One region of the Aeribacillus sp. FSL K6-8394 genome, then DNA from elsewhere that is predicted to be linked to it. Evidence: riboswitches for the same ligand, from Rfam matches in the RefSeq annotation. Region 1 holds a riboswitch; each other region holds the start of a gene.

The links. A riboswitch is a leader RNA that binds a small molecule or an ion and turns the genes downstream of it on or off. The one in region 1 is predicted to bind cobalamin.
Region 2: linked by a shared signal. The riboswitch ahead of NSR00_RS09140 (ribonucleoside-diphosphate reductase subunit alpha) and the one ahead of metE (5-methyltetrahydropteroyltriglutamate--homocysteine S-methyltransferase) in region 1 are both predicted to bind cobalamin.
Region 3: linked by a shared signal. The riboswitch ahead of NSR00_RS01755 (ABC transporter substrate-binding protein) and the one ahead of metE (5-methyltetrahydropteroyltriglutamate--homocysteine S-methyltransferase) in region 1 are both predicted to bind cobalamin.

What each region holds. Positions count from the first base shown of each region.
Region 1 is NZ_JBBPAA010000001.1:2,598,249-2,600,516, reverse strand. Features, by position in the region: gene metE (5-methyltetrahydropteroyltriglutamate--homocysteine S-methyltransferase) at 1-1,072, opposite strand, end outside; cobalamin riboswitch at 1,224-1,422, opposite strand; gene nfsA (oxygen-insensitive NADPH nitroreductase) at 1,817-2,268, shown strand, end outside.
Region 2 is NZ_JBBPAA010000001.1:1,929,843-1,932,110, reverse strand. Features, by position in the region: gene NSR00_RS09140 (ribonucleoside-diphosphate reductase subunit alpha) at 1-1,506, opposite strand, end outside; cobalamin riboswitch at 1,643-1,821, opposite strand; gene NSR00_RS09135 (Hsp20/alpha crystallin family protein) at 1,955-2,268, opposite strand, start outside.
Region 3 is NZ_JBBPAA010000001.1:389,517-391,784, reverse strand. Features, by position in the region: gene NSR00_RS01760 (FecCD family ABC transporter permease) at 1-399, opposite strand, end outside; gene NSR00_RS01755 (ABC transporter substrate-binding protein) at 362-1,336, opposite strand; cobalamin riboswitch at 1,447-1,627, opposite strand; gene NSR00_RS01750 (N-acetylmuramoyl-L-alanine amidase) at 1,833-2,268, shown strand, end outside.

The DNA.
Region 1 (2,268 bases):
CTTCATCCAATTTTTCATCAGCAAAGGAAAGAGCATTTTTCAATATGGACGGCAAGCTCTGTTCGTTTTGAACTGTAACAGGTACATGAAGCAAGCTGCATGAAGGCTGAATGATCAATCTATCAATATCTACATATTGTGCAAGATCATCGATTTCCTTAGCTTTTGATACTAAGGATGCTTTCCAAATGTTGCGGCCGTCGATCAAACCAGCTGCGAGAATTTTGTCTTTCGGAAAGCCGAACGTTTTGATGTTCGACAGATTGACGCCATGATCATGTACAAAGTCCAGGCCAATTGCAGCGACAGGAAGAGACACGATTTCTTGATAATGGGTTATACTTTCAAAGTATGTTTGCAAAATGATATTTAACGAAGGAAGTGCTTTGTGGAAAGCATCGTATACCTCTTTAAACAAAGGAATCGATGAATCATCCAGCTCCTGTACAAGAATCGGTTCATCAATTTGCACCCATTTCGCACCGGCCTGAGCAAGTTCCGTCAACAATTGGACGTAAACAGGAATTAAAGCAGACAAATGTTTATGAAAATCGTGTTGATTGTATTGTTTTGCCAGCTTTAAAAAAGTAATCGGACCTAGCAAAACCGGTTTTGCTTCAATATTCAGCTCGTTTTTCGCTTCCTGAAAAAGTTCAAGCAGACGGTTCTTTACTAACGCCGGCGTTTTATTTTCAAGCTCCGGAACAATATAATGGTAGTTTGTGTTGAACCATTTGGTCATTTCCATTGCTTCTGCTTCATCAGAGCCTCTAGCCATTGCAAAATATGTTTTTAATGAAGTCGGCTCCATATGCTGGAATCTAGAAGGAATATACCCAAACATAAAAGCAGTATCGAGGACGTGGTCATATAATGAAAAATCTCCGACAGGAATCAGGTCTATTCCTTTTTCCTTCTGTTTTTTCAGATTGAGAAGACGTATATCTTTTAATGTTTCCTCCAAGCTGCTTTCTGAAATGTTTCCGTTCCAAAATGATTCCAGCGCTCTTTTCCATTCTCTTCTTTCACCAATTCTTGGATAGCCAAGATTTGAACTAATTAATGTCAATATTGACACCCCCATTTGATTTGTATCTCAACACATAATAAAAAACCCTCTTTTTACGCGTAAAAGAGGGAATTGTGGACTCTAACTCGTGTTGAGATACATGTAGGGCTTAAATCTCAACATGGCTTCATCACTCCTCCCTATGACGCGTAGGTGGCAGTGCATACAACAGGCAGGTCTCCTGACTTAGGATCATCGCTTTCGATCCTCCTTCCCATTTCAAAATTGAAACAGTGGATGTTGGCCGAAAGCTCCCCATCACAGTGGCGCGACCGTGTTGGAATTTCACCAATCTTCCCTTTTAAGCGCATATTGCTGATGAAATATGACGCACCTGCTGCTTGGAACACTATATGAAACTATAATTATCAGAATAGATGATTTTTTTTGTTTTTTCAATCCCTATTTTTTAAGTTCAGAAAAGTGCTGCCCTATTTTGGGAAATCAATGGACAGAAGCAGGAATTCGCATACAAATTGTGTGTTTAGAGGGTCGTTTTAAAATTTAATTTTTCTAATAACGTAAATTTGAAAAATTTTGTTGTTTACAATACAGGATCGTTGCAGTGAATAGTTTGAGATTCGATGGTAAAATTAGGTGCTTGGAGCCTTCACTGAAAAAGGAGCTATAAAAAACGTATTTTTCAATACGAATCATTTGAAAGAGCAGCATTTTCATGTTAATACTTGGATTGGAAGAAGTGTGATTTTTCAAAAAATAAGTGGGATTATAGAAAGGATGATTATGTTGAACGACATTATCAAAACCATTTTAAATCACCGTTCCGTTCGTCATTTTGAGGATCGGCCTTTGACAGATGAGCAAATCCGATTAATTGTCGAATGCGCCCAAGCCGCTTCAACTTCAAGTTACATGCAAGCCTATTCCATTATCGGGGTGAAAAATATACAAACGAAAAAAAAGCTCGCTGAACTGGCAGGAAACCAAGCTTACGTAGAGAAGAGCGGACATTTATTTATTTTTTGCGCTGATTTGCACCGTCATGAAGTCATTGGTGAAATGGAAGGCAAAAATGTAGAAGATTCATTGAGGAGCACTGAAAAATTTATGGTAGCTCTCATTGATGCTGCACTGGCCGCTCAAAATGCTGCGTTGGCGGCTGAGTCAATGGGACTCGGCATTTGCTACATCGGAGGCATCCGCAATAATTTAGAAGAAGTATCAAAGCTGTTGAAAAT
Region 2 (2,268 bases), 670 kb from region 1:
TTCCAGAACGTTGTCTGGGACAGCCCGTGCCAAGTTGATGGAAGAAAGGTTGCAGACGACGAAATCGCCGGGCTTTTTCACAATGACAATTTTTCCATCTTCAACATATTGTTCTTCAACAGTAGTAGCACTTTGATTTTGCGCAATTTCTGTGCATAAATTGCTGCAATAAATCATGCCGGCATGCTTGTTTGCGTTTTTTCGATTCACTTCATCCCGATAAAACATAAAAGGCGTTCCCGTTTCAAGCTGGCTGATCATAATCCGTTTCATTATTTCAATCGCAGGCACTTTTTCTTTAGATAAGGAAGGATGATTCACGCACTCAAAATATTTTTCCCGAAAGCTGCCGTTACCTTTTTCTTCATCATAATAATCTTCCAGACTGAATCCCATGACTTTGCGAACTTCGTGGGGATCGAACAAATACCAGTCCCCGCGCTTTTCAACTTGCTCCATAAATAGGTCAGGAATGCATACACCTGTAAATAAATCATGGGTGCGCAGCCGTTCATCTCCGTTATTTAATTTTGCATCTAGGAAGGCGAAAATATCTTTATGCCAAACATCCAAATAAACGGCAATTGCTCCTTTTCTTTGGCCGAGCTGGTCGACGCTCACTGCCGTATTATTTAATTGCTTCATCCAAGGAATGACACCTGATGAAACTCCTTTGAACCCCCGGATATCGCTTCCGCGGCTTCTGATTTTCCCTAAATAAACTCCAATGCCTCCGCCGCTTTTAGAAACATTGGCAATATCAGTGTTCGAATCATAAATGCCTTGAAGGCTGTCGTCTACCGTATCAATAAAGCAGCTTGAAAGCTGACCGACTGATTTTCCTGCATTAGCCAATGTCGGTGTTGCAACCGTCATATATAAATGGCTCAATGCCCAATACGCTTCCTTTACAAGATGCAAACGTTTGGACGGATGCTCGTTGATCATTAACGTCATAGCGATGATCATAAAACGTTCCTGTGGAAGCTCAAATGTTCGTTTATGAAAATCTTTAGCTAAATACCGGTCGTAAAGAGTCCTTAATCCGATGTATGTAAACAGCTTGTCCTTCTCAGGATCAATGGCATTTCCCAGCTCCATAATTTCCTCTTTTGAATAATGCTCTAGCAAAAGAGGGCTGTAGATTCCAAGATCGGTTAATGTTTCGATTAACAAATAAAAATCGCCGTAGCCCGGTTGGTTGTAATTTCTGTTTTGGCTCGCTTCATAGTAAATTTTTTCAAGAAATACGTGTGCAGCTAAAAAAGTCCAATCCGGCTCACTTTCCGAAATGTTTGCTAAAGCTTCAATAATCAGCAGGTTTGTAAATTTTTCAAGATCATCAATCTGCTGGTATTGTAGGGTTGTCGACACTCTCTCGCTGTATTCATGAAAGGAAAGGGTTGGAAACTTTTTTTCAAGCTGCCTTAGATAAAGCTCCCAATCGCTCCTGTTAAAATGATTTTGAAAAACCTCGCATAGATTTAATGCTTTCGTAATATTCATCAAACATCCTCCTTATCAAAATAAAAAACCGCTCAGGAAGCTGAGCGGATCAAACGATGATTAAAAGGGAGGCAGTTTACAAGGCGAAACTACTCCATTCAAACCATCGTTTCATCTTCCCAACCCCCGAAGAATTAGAAACGTTCAGACAAAGGCAGGTCTCCTGACTCGTGCTTCATCCTACTTTGAATCCTTCCCATACGAAACGTACAGTGGATTATTCATTTCGTAGCACTCACAGTTGCGGGGACAGTTCCGGATTCTCACCGGATTCCCTTTTAAGCTGAAAACAGCACCTTTGTCGTTAGGTTTTCAATATATAGTATTTAATTGTTCTTGATTACACAATATATAGATTTTTGATGTTATATATTCATCATAATCGTACTTGGCGAAAATTGCAATAAAAAAGTGAGGCTGATTGAAATTTTGCAACCTCACGAAACAATTAATGAAACTGAATATCAATTTTCTTTTTGCTGTTTTCGATTTGTTTTGGAATACGGATTTCCAAAACGCCATTTTTATATGTCGCGCTCACTTCTTCTTCTTTTACATTTGCCGGCAATGCAACAGCGCGGTGAAACCGCCCTACAAACCGTTCGCGTCTATGCATTTCTTCTTCCTTTACTTCTTTGCTTCTTTGAATTGTGCCGCTGATCGTAAGAACGTTGCGATCAAGATGAATGTCAACGTCTTCCTTTTTTTCAAGGCCGGGCAAATCACATGTAACAATTACTTCATTAGCTGTTTCATGAATAT
Region 3 (2,268 bases), 2.2 Mb from region 1:
GCCGAAAAAAGGAATTTGAATGCCGAAAAAAAGAACAAGTACAGCACCTAAAGAAGAACCTGATGAAACACCGAGCGTATAAGGATCTGCCAAAGGGTTTTGCAAAAGCCCTTGATAACAAGCCCCCGCCATTGCAAGCGAGGCTCCGACAAGTCCGGCTAAAACGACACGAGGAAGTCGAATATCAAGCACAATGCTTTTCATGCTTTCATCAATGTCCGGCGCCAAACCGGTATGAAACAGTTGATTGAAAATTATTTGGAAAATATCCTTAAACGTGATGTGAAACGTTCCGATAGAAATTCCTAAAAAGACGGAAAAAATAAGAAAACAAGCGGTCGCCGTATAGGCGACCACATGTTTATTTTTTGTAGACATCCGGATAAATTGCTTTCGCAAGTTCTTCTACTCCTTCAACCAATCTTGGGCCTGGGCGGCTCACCAAGTCGGAATGCACATCGTAAACCCGTTTATTTTTCACCGCTGATACATTTTCCCATCCTTTGCGTGCCAACACCTGGTCAACAGCTTTATCGACGTAATAGCCGTATGTCGTCACAATGACGTCTGGGTTCAGTTTTACAACGGCTTCTTCCGTCATTTGCGGCCAGCCTTCTTGATCGCCCGCTGCATTTTTTGCTCCAATGATCGTTAGCATTTCATCCATAAACGTTCCTTTTCCCGTCGTATAGATTTGTGGTGCGGGATTCACTTCGACAAAAACAGACACTTTTTGATCATCCGGAATCGTTTTTCCTTTTTCTTGAATATCCGCCAGTTTCGTTTTCATCTCAGCCACAATATCTTCGGCTTTGTCACTTGTCCCTGTAATTTTGCCGATTGTTTGGATGGAGTCATACACTTTATCAAATGATTGGGCATCTTCGACTACAAAAACATTTATTCCTGCATCTTTCAGCTGCTTCAGCCCTTCCTGCGAGTTATGGGCGCTGGAAGCATGCGCTAAAACAAGATCCGGTTTTAAAGAAATAATTTTTTCAACATTAAATTCCATCCCGCCAACCTTTTCTTTGTTTTGAACATCTTCCGGATAGTTGTCATTATCACTTACACCGACAATTTGTTCACCCAACCCTAAAGCATAGGCAATTTCAGTATTGCTTGGAATTAGCGAAACAATCCGCTCCGGTTTTTCGCTTATCGTCACCTCATTTCCTAAACCGTCCTTGACCTTCACCGGAAATTGTGAAGCCGTCTCTTCCGTCTTTTGATTGCTTTTGTTTTCAGACGGCTCTGATGTATTTTGTTGGCCGCATCCAGCCGTAATTCCAAATAGAAGTAATAAGGCTAAAAATAGTGCAGATAATTTTTTCATCATTTTCCTCCTCCAATAAAAAACATCTTCTTTTTTTGATAAGAAGATGTCTGAAAACAAGCATATCGCTTTGTTCTGTTTTCAAACACCTCCCTATCCTCGTAGGGTTTTTAGGCGTGTTCAAACAGGCAGGTCTCCTGGCTCATGGTCATCGCTCCCTGAACCTTCCCGTAGACACAGTGGCATTTTCAGGTTGCTCCCATTCACAGTGGCGGGACCGCGTTGGATTTTCACCAAACTTCCCTTTTAAGCTGGCAGCTATGTGCCGGCACCTGTTTGCTTTTCGGTATAATGTTATGACGAAATGTATTATACATGATTTGATTGAATTCTGGTAGGAAGAAAATGCAAAAAATCGACAAATTAACCTAAATGTTTTGGATTTCGATACAGTTTTCGCTAAAAATAAAATTTTTTTGAACTTCCTTTCCATTACTTGAATAAAATATTTGCAGACAAGCGAATTGGATGTTTGAAAACGAAGGAGGATATTGCAGTGACAACCGTTCTTTTAGACCCTGGCCACGGAGGAAGCGATCCCGGCGCAACCTATAGAAATTATGAGGAAGAAGATTTTACGTTGACTATTGCCCTCTTGGCAAGACAACATTTACTTGAACATTACCAAGTCAACGTGCTCATGACGCGCACAGACGATCGAACAGTCGGTTTGTCAGAAAGATCATCCATGGCTAACCGAGAGAATGTTGATTTTTTCTGTTCCATTCATATTAATGCCGGCGGAGGAACAGGTTTTGAAAGCTATGTTTATAACGGAGGGGCCTCTCCAAGAACGATCCAATACCGTTCCATCATTCATAATCATATTATGAGCGTAATCGGTCCGAAATATAGCGTAAAGGATCGGGGCAAAAAAAGCGCCAATTTTCACGTGTTAAGAGAAACAAAAATGCCTGCGGTTCTTTTGGAAA